DNA from 3 places in the Acidobacterium capsulatum ATCC 51196 genome. Region 1 is predicted to be linked to each of the others. Evidence: riboswitches for the same ligand, from Rfam matches in the RefSeq annotation. Region 1 holds a riboswitch; each other region holds the start of a gene.

Region 1 (4,158 bases):
GAACGCAGATAGTAGGTCGTCTTCAGGCCGCTCTTCCACGCATACATATACATCGAGCTGAGGCGGCCGATATTCGGCGACTCGGCAAAGAGATTCAGCGACTGGCTCTGGTCAATGAAGGGGCTGCGTTCGCGGGCCAGATCGATGATGGCGCGCATCGGCAGCTCCCAGACGGTGCGGTAAATCTGCTTCAGGTCGTCGGGAATTCCATCGATGGCCTGCACCGAACCCTCGCCCAGCTTCAGGCGCATGCGCAGTTCCTCGTTCCACAGGCCGCGCTCCTTCAGGTCTGTAACCAGATAGCGGTTGACCTGCAGGAACTCGCCCGAGAGGGTCTCGCGCTTGAAGAGGTTCGACACCTGCGGCTCCGTGCACTCGTAGCAGCCCACGATGGAGGCAATCGTCGCTGTCGGCGCAATGGCGATCAGCAGCGAGTTGCGCACGCCATGCTGCTGGATGCGCGCGCGCAGCGTGTTCCAGCGCGCTTCATCCGCCGGCTTCACACCCCACAGATCAAACTGCAGTTGTCCGGCCGCCAGACGCGTTTCCGCAAAGGCAGGATGTGCACCCTGCTTCTCGGCCAGTTCGCAGGAGGCCGCGAGCGCGTGATAGTAGATCTCCTCCTGAATGTGCGTGGAAAGCTGCTGTGCTTCAGGCGAATCAAATGGCATCCGCAACTGGAAGAACACGTCCTGCAGGCCCATCAACCCAAGGCCCACGGGCCGCCAGCGTGAATTTGCGCTCGCTGCCTGATGCACGGGGTAGTAGTTGATGTCGATGACGCGATCGAGCATCGGCACGGCCACGCGCACCGTCTCGGCCAGCTTCTCAAAGTCAAAAGCGCCATTGGCCACGTGCCGCGCCAGGTTGATGGAGCCGAGGTTGCACACCGCCGTCTCGTCGCGTGAGGTCACTTCAGTGATCTCGGTACAGAGGTTGGAGAGATGCACCACATTGCCCGGTTTGCCGGTCTGGTTGCACTTCAGGTTGCAGGCGTCCTTGAAGGTCATCCAGCCGTTGCCCGTCTCGGCCAGGCTGCGCATCATGCGCGCATACAGGTCGCGCGCCTTGATCTGGCGGGCGTAGAGCTGCTCGGCCTCGGCCTTTTCATAGGCCGCGTCAAACTCCACGCCATACAGATCGGGCAACTGTGGCACCACCTTGGGATCAAACAGCGACCACATGCCGTCTTCTTCCACACGCCGCATGAAAAGGTCGGGAATCCAGTTCGCGAGATTCAGATTGTAGGTGCGGCGCGAAAGATCCCCCGTGTTCTCGCGCAGTTCGAGAAACTGCTCCACGTCGGCGTGCCACGGCTCCAGATAGACGCAGCATGCACCCTTGCGCTTGCCGCCCTGGTTGACTGCGGCCACGGAACTGTCGAGCGTGCGCAGCCACGGCACAATGCCATTCGACAAGCCGTTGGTGGCACGAATCAGCGACCCCTCGGAGCGCACGCGGTGAAAGGCCAGCCCGATGCCACCGGAGAACTTCGACAGCAGCGCCACGTCTTTGTAAGTGTCGTAGATCGATTCGAGCGAGTCAGACGGCGAATCATGCAGATAGCAGGACGACATCTGCGGATGCTTGGTGCCGGAGTTGAACAGCGTCGGCGAACTCGGCATATAGTCATGCGAGGCGATCAACCGGTAGAACTCGATGGCCTCATGCGGCGTGCCCGCGAGCCCGCAGGCCACACGCAAAAAGAAGTACTGCGGCGTCTCAATCACCTTGCGCGAGAGCGGGTCGCGCAGCAGATACCGGTCATAGACCGTGCGCAGGCCAAAGAACTCAAAGCGGTCAGAGAGCTGCTCATCAATCGCGTAATTCAGCTTGCGAGCATGGGTACGCACAAACTCAGCCGTCGCCGCATTCACCACGCCTTCCTGATGCGCATATTCAATAGACTGCGAGAACGAGTGCAGGTTCTGCCCGGCGACCTCTTTCAAAATCGTGCCCAGCAGCAGCCGTGCCGCGAGCTTGGAGTACTGCGGCTCCTCGGCGATCAGTGAGGCCGCCGTATCAATCGAGATGGCATCCAATTCGCGCGTCGTGGCTCCGTCATAGAGGCCGCCAATCGTCTTGCTGGCCACGCGAATGGCGTCCACCTGCGACAGCCCGGCGCTGCATCGCTGCACGGCACGCACAATCTTGTTCACGTCCACGGGCTCAAGCTCGCCGTTGCGCTTGCGAACGTGCATTACCGGAATTTCTTCCTTGGCCGGGAAACCGGGCAGAGTGCCCGATACGCTGGGGTGGGTGGTCGCCATTACTGCTCTCCTTCATCTCCACACGACAAAAGAAGGAAGAGACAGCGCATGCCCGTGCTGCAGGCACATGACACCACTGCCACATCCTCTCCCCTCGGAGATTCCGCGAATGTCTTCGTGGCAGGTCTTCGGACTCGCAGGCTGCCTATTTGCTCCCGCTTCCCAGCCCATGCCCGGGCCAGTGCTTACCCTTGGAGCTTTCGTTCCTGCTTACCGCTGCGGGGCAGTTCCGGAATTGCACCGGATTCCCTTTTCAGCCGGATTTCTCGATCCGGCACCGCGAAGTAAAACCACCGTATCAGGCACATCTGGGTGAGTCAAACGCTAAATATTGTGGTGCTTGTGCAAATGTGGAAGCCCCTGTGTGAATCGCGTCCATGTGCTTTCAGTGGCGCAGTTTGCGCAAAATGTGTCGCGCGGCCAAGGCTTCATGCAGAGCGCCGCAGCCTCGGCTGTGTACCATGGCGAGAGCATTGCCCCGCATGAATTCTTCGCTGCATCTGCGCCGCCTTTTGTTTGCGCTTGCCCTCACGCTGAGCGCCTGTGCCGCTCGCGCGCTCGACCCGCGCGTGCCGCTGCGGCAGGATGGCGCGCAGGTCTGGCAGACCGAGAGCGGATTGCCGCAAAACACTGTCCATTCGATTTTGCAGACGCGTGACGGCTTTCTATGGGCTGCCACTGAAGGAGGACTGGTGCGCTTTGACGGCGAGCAGTTCACCGCCTTCACCAGCCGGAAGAATAAGGGCTTGCCGAGCGACCTCATCTATCACCTCATGCAGAGCCGAGACGGCTCGCTCTCAGACACACTCTGGATCAGCACGGCAGCCGGCGTCGCCCGCGAGCGCAATGGGCACTTTCACTCCTGGCCCACCGGCGAGACCTATGCCACCTTTCAGGACCGCGCCGGAGACATCTGGGCGCTGACAGCTTCCGGCATTGAGCGCTTCACCGGGGGCCGCTTCATGCTGGCCACCGAGGCCACGCTCACCGAGGCCAGCAGCATGCTGCAAACGCCGGATGGCGCGCTCTGGGTGAGCAGCAGCGAGGGCCTGCTGCGCGCCGCAGCCGGGTCCAGCCATTTCGTGGTGGTGGGCGCGCGTGTCCCGGTGCAGGCGATGGCGCCCGGCCCCGGGCACACACTCTGGGCTGGCACCCCCACGGGCGTAGAAGTATGCACGGCAAAAGACTGCAGCACGCTGCACGTGTTGGGTCTGTCCGGTCCTTTTTTTGTCTCCGCGCTCGCGCCTTCGACAACTTCGCCAGACAACATGTGGGTCGGCACGGATGAAGGCCTCTTCCTCGTGGGCCACCATCACGCCCGCCGTTACGGAATAAAAGATGGCCTGCCCTCGGGCCAGATCAATTTTCTCTTTCATGATCGTGAAGGCGCGCTGTGGATCGGCACCAATCGCGGCCTGGCGCGCTTTGCCAACGGCCTGATGGAATCGCTGCCGAGCCGCAGCGAAGTGGCCGGCAACATCGTGCTCTCAGCTTATGAAGACCGCGAGGGCGATCTGTGGCTCGGCTTTGAATCCAATGGACTCGGCGTGCTGCGCAGTCTGGCCTTCTCCAGCCTCACGGTTCGCGATGGCCTGGCCGGCAATTATGTGCTCTCGGTCACGCAGGACACTCATGGCACCCTTTGGGCAGGCACCAACGGAGCCGGGCTCAGCGGCGACAGTGACGGTCACTTCACCACGCTCACCACCGCGCAGGGACTTTCCAGCAACATCGTCATGGCGCTTGCGCCGGGCCGCGACGGCACCCTATGGGCAGGCACTCCCGATGGGCTGGATGAGATTCGTAACCATCACGTGCGCATTTTCACCACGGCCGATGGCCTGCCTGATGATTTTGTGCGCTCGCTCTTCGTCGATGCACTGGGGAC
Region 2 (4,158 bases), 930 kb from region 1:
GCCTGGTCCGCGTTTACGGTAACCGTTTGCTGGGTCGCGCCAACCGCCAGCGAAAAGTTGATCACCGCCGTTTTGCCAACCTGCAGATTAATGTCGATTTTGTTTTCTATCTTGAAGCCCTGCGCCTCGGCCGAAACGGAATAGTGCCCCGGCGTCAGGTAAGGAACCGTATAATTCCCAGCCGCAGTTGTGATGGTCTGCAGATCAACGCCCGTGTCCTGGTTATGAACGGTGATTTTTGCGTGCGGAATTACCGCACCGCTCTGGTCGGTCACCAGTCCCGTGAACTCCTGCCCGAAGGCAGCCGCAGTGCCCAGGCTCATGAGAAGCAAGAGAATTTGTATGATCTTTCGCAATTTCTGACCTCAATAGTTAGTGATAATTTCCGGACTTTTATGTAAACGCTTGCATTCACTCGCAAACGTTTTCTCAAATGCATCGCGCCCTAGCGAACCATATGTAAACGATTTCAAAGGGTCTGTTTTAATGGGACGAACAATATCTTCCCGCCCAGGGGATTGTCAAGAAACAATCTCAGCACGCCGCCAGGCCCGGGCATCTCGCAGGAAACACCTCCATTTCCCAGCGCCCCGGGCACCATCTCCGGCACTCCTTACACCGTTTCGTCCGATGTCTGCCCTCAGCCCACGCACGTTCTGAGATACGCATGCAGCAGCGTCAGCAGCTCCTCGCGCAGCACAGGCAGATGCCGCTCCGGAGACTTCGACTCAAGCAGGCGGCGCGAGATACCATTCAGCGCGGCCGAAACCACCGAAGCCACAAGTTCCGGCTCTTTCGTCAGGCCTTCCGGTGCGGTCGCGAACATTTCAGCCAATGCATGCCGCACCCGCTTCCCCGCAGCTTGAGCAATAGCCATGCCATCCACATCCGAACTGACCGAGTAGAGCACCGCACTCTCCTTCACGTTGCGCATCTTGGCACCGAGATAGGCGTCCACCAGCGCAGTGGTCATGTCCGGCAACGGCCGCGACCGCTCTAGACGGCACACGTGCTCTACAGCCGTTTGCACGCCTTGAATGTGACGTCGCAACGTGGCCTGCAGCAGCGCGCTCTTGTTTGGGAAGTACTGATACAGCGTGCCGACGGAAACTCCAGCGCGATGTGCCACGCGCGTCGTGGTGAGACGCTCTTTGCCCACGGCGACCAAAACCTGAATGGTCGCCTGCAAAATCGCCTCTACTGTTTCCGACGAGCGCTGTTGAGCGGGCTGTTTACGCGGTTGCAGTGTAGCTTTTGTGGCGCGGGGCAAATGCGAACTCCAAACCTGAAGATAGCTTCATCTAAACACAGGAAGCAGAAAGTTTCTGCAATCAACCGCCCTCTGCGAGGGCTTGGAGAGCATGTATGACTGAGGCAAAGAAGCTGGGCGGTACCTTCACACTATCCGGCACCGACGTGACGATGCATCGCATGGGCTATGGCGCCATGCAGCTTTCAGGGCCGCACATCTTCGGCCCGCCAAAGGATCGGGATCAGGCCGTGGCCGTGCTGCGCGAGGCAGTAAACGCGGGTGTGAACCACATCGACACAAGTGATTTCTATGGCCCGCATGTGACCAACCAGATCATTCGCGAGGCGCTGCATCCTTATCCCAAAGAGCTGACCATCGTGACCAAACTGGGCGCCAGGCGCGGCGAAGACGGCTCCTGGAATCCCGCGCAAAGCGTCGAAGATCTGCAGCAGGGCGTGCACGACAACCTGCGCAACCTGGGCGTGGACGTGCTCGACGTCGTGAACCTCCGCCTGATGGGCGACCGCTTCGTCCCCAAAGAGGAGTCGATAGAAGAACGCTTCACCGCACTGGCGGAACTGCAGCGCAAGGGGCTCATCCGGCACCTCGGGCTGAGCCACGCTACGCCCTCGCAGGTGGAAGAGGCCCGCAAGATCGCTCCCGTCGTCTGCGTGCAGAACCATTACAATCTCGCGCATCGCACCGAAGATGCGTGGATCGACGCTCTGGGCAAAGACGGCATCGCCTATGTGCCCTACTTCCCGCTCGGCGGATTCACGCCCCTGCAGTCGGACGAACTCTCGGCCGTAGCGGCAGAGCTGGGCGCGAGCCTCATGCAGGTCGCGCTCGCATGGCTGCTGCATCGTGCAGACAACATTCTATTGATTCCCGGCACGTCATCGCTCGCACACCTGCGTGAGAACCTGGCGGCTGCCGATCTTGTGCTGGCCCCCGAAGTGCTGGCGCGGCTCAACGCCATTGCCACTCCTGCGCAAGCTGCGCACTAACAACCCTCACCAAGCCCGCCCGGATGCACGGGAATCGCGCACCCGGGCATGCTTTTCAGTAGACTGGGAGCGTGCAGGTCAGATCGCTCACGGGCGATCTGTTAAACGGGAAGCCGGTGTAAATCCGGCGCTGTCCCGCAGCGGTGATGGGAACGAAAGGTGGCACGGCGCAAGCCAAGCACTGTCTCCTCAGGAGATGGGAAGCGGCCATCCGGTAGATTGCCCAGAGTCCGAATACCGGCCTGCCGCCACCACCATGGAAGCGCTGGACGCTGACCATGGGTGCGCCGAGAATGCCGCTCTCGTGGATTGGAACGGTGATTCATGCATGCCCCAGGGGTGTGCCTGCGCATGGGTGGTTCTTTCATGTAACAAGGAGAGAACCAAATGGCCACCGATGAAGCATCGACTTCCCTTTCGCTCAAGACCGCCAATCTTGGGTTTCCCCGCATGGGCCAGCAGCGCGAGCTGAAGTTTGCACTCGAAGATTACTGGACCGGTAAATGCACTGAAGAACAGTTACAAAATGTCGCGGGGCAACTACGTCAGAGCCACTGGGAGTTGCAAAAGACCGCCGGCATCGACTTCATTCCCTCCAACGACTTCTCGCTCTACGACCAGGTGCTCGACATGCTGGTGCTGCTGGGGGCGACACCGGAAAGATTCGGCACAGACACGGTTACACTTCCACGCTACTTCGCCATGGCTCGCAACAGCCGCGAGCAAACCGCGATGGAAATGACGAAATGGTTTGACACCAACTACCACTACCTGGTGCCGGAGTGGAGCGAAGGACTCTCCTTCAAAATCAACAGCGCCAAACTGCTCGGCGAGGTGCGGGAGGCACGTGCGCTCGGAATTGAAACCCGCCCGGTATTGATTGGCCCTCTGACACTTTTACTTCTGGGCAAGGGTGTAGACGCATTTGACCCATTCACAGTTACAGATCGCTTGATCCCCGCCTATCAGGCGGTTCTGGCCGAGCTTGCCGCAGAAAACGTGGAGTGGGTGCAGATGGATGAGCCCATTCTCGCCACGGATTTGCCGGAAGGCGCAGCGGAGATCTTCCGGAAAGCCTATGCCGCATTCGCCCTGAGCCCGGTGAAGCTGATGCTCACCACCTACTTTGAGCGGCTGGGCGACAATCTTCCACTGGCGATTGCCGCCCATACGGCAGGGCTGCATGTGGATGCGGTGCGCGCTCCCGAGCAGATAGAGGAAGTGATCGACGCCCTGCACCCGGATCAGGTTTTGAGCGTGGGCTGTGTGGATGGCCGCAACATCTGGCTGACTGATTTCTCCGCTGCTGACGCCATGCTGCGGCAGGCCGCCCGCAAACTCGGGCAGGCGCGAGTGATCGCTGCTCCGTCTTGCTCGCTGCTGCACGTGCCGCATACTCTGCGCGGCGAAACGCAATTGCCCGCACGGATGCGCGGCTGGCTACGCTTTGCCGAAGAAAAGTTGGCTGAACTGACAGCGCTGGCCACGGGCGACCCAGCCGCTGCTGCAGAAAATGCGGCAGCGATCCAGGACCGCGCCGCGGCCGAATCCTCAACCAACGCCGCCGTGCGGGCGCAGTTGCACGCGCTGAAGGCAAGCGACTTCACGAGGTCGTCAGCCTATCCCGAGCGGGCGCGCGTGCAGCGGGACCAGCTCCGACTGCCGCTTTTTCCGACGACGACCATTGGCTCGTTTCCGCAAACATCGGAGGTGCGCAAGCATCGCGCGGCGCACAAGCACGGGCATGAGACGGCCGGGCAATATGAGACGTTTTTGCGCGAGGCAACCGCGCAGTGCATCCGGCAGCAGGAGGCCATCGGGCTCGATGTGCTGGTGCATGGCGAGTTCGAGCGCAATGACATGGTGGAGTACTTCGCCGAATTTCTAGAGGGCTTCGCA
Region 3 (4,158 bases), 1.8 Mb from region 1:
ACACGTGATACGCCCGCCGCAGGAGGAGGCAGTTCCACGTCGGCCTTACGGTAGCGCGCCAGATCGGGCCAATCCTGCAGGGTCTTTTTCATCTTCGCGAACTCCTGCGGATTGCAAGGCGCAGCAGCCGTAGCCGTGGTGGCGGTGGTCGATTGCGGAGTGTTTGCGGCCAGCGTGGGCGCACAGCAGATGGAAGCCATCACAGAGAACAAGGCAAATTTCTTCAGCATGCGGGAAATCCTCCGATAGAAGCAGCCAGAGTGTGGCTGGAACTGAATGTGCCGGTCGCATCCTTTTTACAGAATCCGTGGCCGATCGTGCCACTCTGCCAACGATATGGCCGGCATCACGGCGTGCGGCGGTTTCTGTTGCCCCTTTCCGGCTTGTAGTGACATCCAACAGGGGAAGGTTTACAAAGGAAGGCGAATGGAGACTCAACACTCAGACGCATTAGTGTTCTTCGGCGCAACGGGAGATCTGGCTTACAAACAGATTTTTCCCGCATTGCAGAGGCTGGCCAAGCGCGACCGCTTGGTGGGCCCGGTCATCGGCGTAGCGAAAGCTGGCTGGAACCTCGATCAACTCAAGGCACGCGCCAAAGACAGCGTGGAAAAGCACGGCGGCATCGATCCTGAGGGGCTGGCCAAGCTGCTCGACCGCATGAAATATGTAGACGGCGACTACGCCGATCCTGGAACCTTTCGCCAGGTGCGGGCCGCGCTTGGGGACGCAAAGTCTCCGCTCCACTACCTCGCGATTCCTCCCAGCCTCTTCGCGGTCGTCATCCAGCACCTCAAGGAGTCGGGCTGCGCCGAGGGTGCGCGCGTCGTGATCGAAAAGCCCTTTGGCCATGACAGACAATCGGCCGCCGCGCTGAATGACAAGATTCATCAGTATTTCCCTGAAGAGAACATCTACCGCATCGATCACTACCTGGGCAAAAATGCGGTGCAGAATCTCATCTTCTTCCGCTTCGCCAACTCGATTCTTGAGCCGGTCTGGAACCGCCAGTACGTCGAGTCGGTGCAGATCACGATGGCCGAGCAGTTTGGCATCCAGGGCCGCGGCGCGTTCTACGACGGCGTGGGCGCCATCCGCGACGTGGTGCAGAACCACCTCATGCAGTTGCTGAGCAATATCGCCATGGAGGCGCCTCCGTGCCCCGACGTGGAAGCGCTGCGCGATGAGCGCGCCAAGGTACTCAAGAGCGTGCAGCCCATTCGCCCTGAGGATGTGGTGCTGGGCCAGTTCGAGGGTTATCACGATGAGCCGGGCGTCAAGCAGCAATCCAATGTGGAGACCTTTGCGGCGCTCCGAGTGCATGTCAATTCCTGGCGCTGGCGTGATGTGCCGTTCCTGATTCGGACCGGCAAAAACCTGCCCATCACCGCGACTGAAATCACCGCCAAACTGCGGCAGACGCCGCCTGTTTTCTCAGAGACGGTGACGCCGCAGAACTATGTGCGTTTTCGCCTCAGCCCCAAGCCTGAGATCGCCATCGGCGCTTCGATCAAAGAAGCAGGCGAGCGTCTGCGCGGCTGCATGACCGAGCTGAATGCCGAGCAGCAGTGCGGGGAACTCGACCTGCTGCCGTACGAGGAACTGCTCGATGACGCGGCTTGTGGCAATCCGGTGTGGTTTGCACGTGAAGATTATGTTGAGCGCTCGTGGGAACTGCTGGACGACGTTCTGCAACATCGGCCGCAGGTGCATGGCTACAAGCCGGGAACCTGGGGTCCTGTAGAGGCGAATCGGCTGGCTGAGGATGTTGGCGGCTGGTTGAACCCGCGCTAACCTCTTGTATTTGAGCCGCAAGGCCGGAGACCGGGTGCAGTTACGCACGCTGGCTCCGGCTTCTGTTTTTGTGCGTCTCGTGAGCTTTTCGCGGCGGTCAAAAATTTTGACACCGTGTTACGGCACGGTTATAAAAAGAGATTCCGGCGTTGCCCGGAAACTTCTGCGGAAGGCTGGTTCTACGCCCTTCTGCTCCGTTGTTATTCGTAAACGCTTTGGGATGTTCGGGAAGGCGGTGAAAATCCGCCACTGCCCCGCAACTGTAAGCGCGTTCGTGTGCTTTCTCGTCTGTTGAATACAGAGGGCACACAGAGGTCCGGGCGTAGGATGCCACTGGAGCAGATGCTCCGGGAAGGTGATTCCGCGATGCCGCCCGGCTTCGATTCCACAGGGAATGAGCGCCTAAGTCAGGAGACCGGTCCCATGCGCCTTTTTCACCGCGTTCCGAGGGGAACGGAGGACACTATGGCTCATGCTTTTTGCCGTGCGGCTCGCCGGCTGGCTGTCTATCTCTGCGCATCTTCTCTCGCCTTGCTGGCGCCCTGCGCCGCCCGCGCCGTCACCGTGCATGGCACGATTACTGATCCTGTGGGCGAGGTCATTCCCAACGCCATCGTCACGCTCATGCACAACGGCCACGTCGTCAAGGTGACCCGCTCGCATGCCGACGGCAGCTACGAGCTGCTCAGTGGGCTGAGCGGCCGCTTTTACGTGCTGGCGACAGGGAACTCGTTTCGCCAGATCACCACGCAGAGCTTTTATGCGGGCAAGCTCGATGACGTGGTGCAGAATGTCACGCTGGAGCCGGCCTGGGTGCGGCAGCAGGTGATCGTCACCGCTACCGGAAACCCCACGCCGCAGGCGCAGGTCTCAGCCCCTGTGAGTGCGCTTGGCTTTACCGATTTCAAAAACCGCGCCGGTATGGTGGATGCTCTGCGTCAGTTGCCGGGACTCAATGTGGTGCAGTCAGGCCAGCGCGGCGCCATCACCTCAGTCTTCATTCACGGCGGCAACTCCAACGCCAATCGTGTCATCCTCGACGGCGTGCCCATTGAAGACATCGGGGGCCAGTTTGACTATTCCATGCTCGCCACCACGGGCATCGATCATGTCGAGGCCTATCGCGGCCCTGACAGCGTGCTCTACGGCGCCGATGCCGCCGCCGGGGTCATTGCTTTCACGACGCCACAGGGCAGCACGCCCTTTCCCAGCCTGCTCTACGAGGGCGACGGCGGCAACTTCGGCACTTACCGCAACCAGGTGCAACTGGGCGGCATGCGCAACAATCTTGACTATTACGGGGCCTTCAGCGACCTGCAGACGCAGAACTCCATCCCGAACGATGAGTATCACCTCATCACCTCCGTCGCGAATCTTGGCTATGACCTCAGCGCCAACACCGGCCTGCGCGTCATCGTCCACCAAATCAACCGCGCGACCGATCTGCCCGGCACGTATGCCTTCTTTGGCCTCTCGAACGACGGCAAAGAGTCCGATCAGGATACTTTTCTCTCGAGCACGCTGACCCACTCCTTCAACGGCGCCTGGACCGGCCTGGTGCGCTATGGTCTTGTGCGCAAGCGCGAGCAGTCTGAGGTCTTTTACCCGGCAGGCAATCTGACGCCCGACTACGAAGGCGGGAACTACTACGGCAATGTCGTCACGATTCGCGGCGCGAACGGCTACTCTGTCACCGGACAGGCCATCATGAACTACTCGCCTGCCAATTACGGCGTCTATCCCAATGTGATTGACAACGCCAATCTGCGCGACGATCTCTACGCGCAGACCAACTACACCCTCAGCCCGGCACTGGTGCTCACCGGCAGCTTTCGCTTTGAAGATGAGCGTGGCTCTGAGTATTCGCAGGCCTACTTCCTCAACGACCAGCTCGAGCGCGCCAACTACGACTACAACGGCCAGTTGAACGGCCAGTTGAACAACCGCCTCTTCTACACGGCCAGCGGCACAATTGAGAAAAACGATCTCTACGGAACCGTCGGCGCGCCGCGCGTGGGCGCGTCCTATTACCTCATCAAGCCGGGCAAGGGCATCTTTGACGGAACCCGCGTGACCTTCAATTATGCCAAGGGCTATCAGGAGCCGACGCTGCTGCAGCAACTCGGTTCGCTCTATGACTTCCTGAACAAGAATGGTGGGCAGCAGACCGTAGCCGCCGATCACATCAGCCCCATTGGCGCGGAGCTGGCACGTACCTATGACGGCGGTGTGGAGCAGAATCTCTTCAACCAGCACGTCCTGCTTCGTCTCGATTACTTCCATGATGAATTCGGCAATCAGGTCGAGTCTGTCGGAGCCGCACTGATTCCGCAGCTTCTACCCAACCTGAGCACCGCGCAGCAA

The links. A riboswitch is a leader RNA that binds a small molecule or an ion and turns the genes downstream of it on or off. The one in region 1 is predicted to bind cobalamin.
Region 2: linked by a shared signal. The riboswitch ahead of metE (5-methyltetrahydropteroyltriglutamate--homocysteine S-methyltransferase) and the one ahead of ACP_RS10070 (ribonucleoside-diphosphate reductase subunit alpha) in region 1 are both predicted to bind cobalamin.
Region 3: linked by a shared signal. The riboswitch ahead of ACP_RS02755 (TonB-dependent receptor) and the one ahead of ACP_RS10070 (ribonucleoside-diphosphate reductase subunit alpha) in region 1 are both predicted to bind cobalamin.

Annotation. Positions count from the first base shown of each region.
Region 1 is NC_012483.1:2,468,052-2,472,209, forward strand. It holds gene ACP_RS10070 (ribonucleoside-diphosphate reductase subunit alpha) at 1-2,270, opposite strand, end outside; cobalamin riboswitch at 2,373-2,567, opposite strand; gene ACP_RS10075 (sensor histidine kinase) at 2,753-4,158, shown strand, end outside.
Region 2 is NC_012483.1:3,402,317-3,406,474, reverse strand. It holds gene ACP_RS13960 (TonB-dependent receptor domain-containing protein) at 1-323, opposite strand, end outside; gene ACP_RS13955 (TetR/AcrR family transcriptional regulator) at 641-1,270, opposite strand; gene ACP_RS13950 (aldo/keto reductase family oxidoreductase) at 1,366-2,259, shown strand; cobalamin riboswitch at 2,318-2,519, shown strand; gene metE (5-methyltetrahydropteroyltriglutamate--homocysteine S-methyltransferase) at 2,647-4,158, shown strand, end outside.
Region 3 is NC_012483.1:652,331-656,488, reverse strand. It holds gene ACP_RS02765 (SGNH/GDSL hydrolase family protein) at 1-230, opposite strand, end outside; gene zwf (glucose-6-phosphate dehydrogenase) at 427-1,794, shown strand; cobalamin riboswitch at 1,996-2,232, shown strand; gene ACP_RS02755 (TonB-dependent receptor) at 2,260-4,158, shown strand, end outside.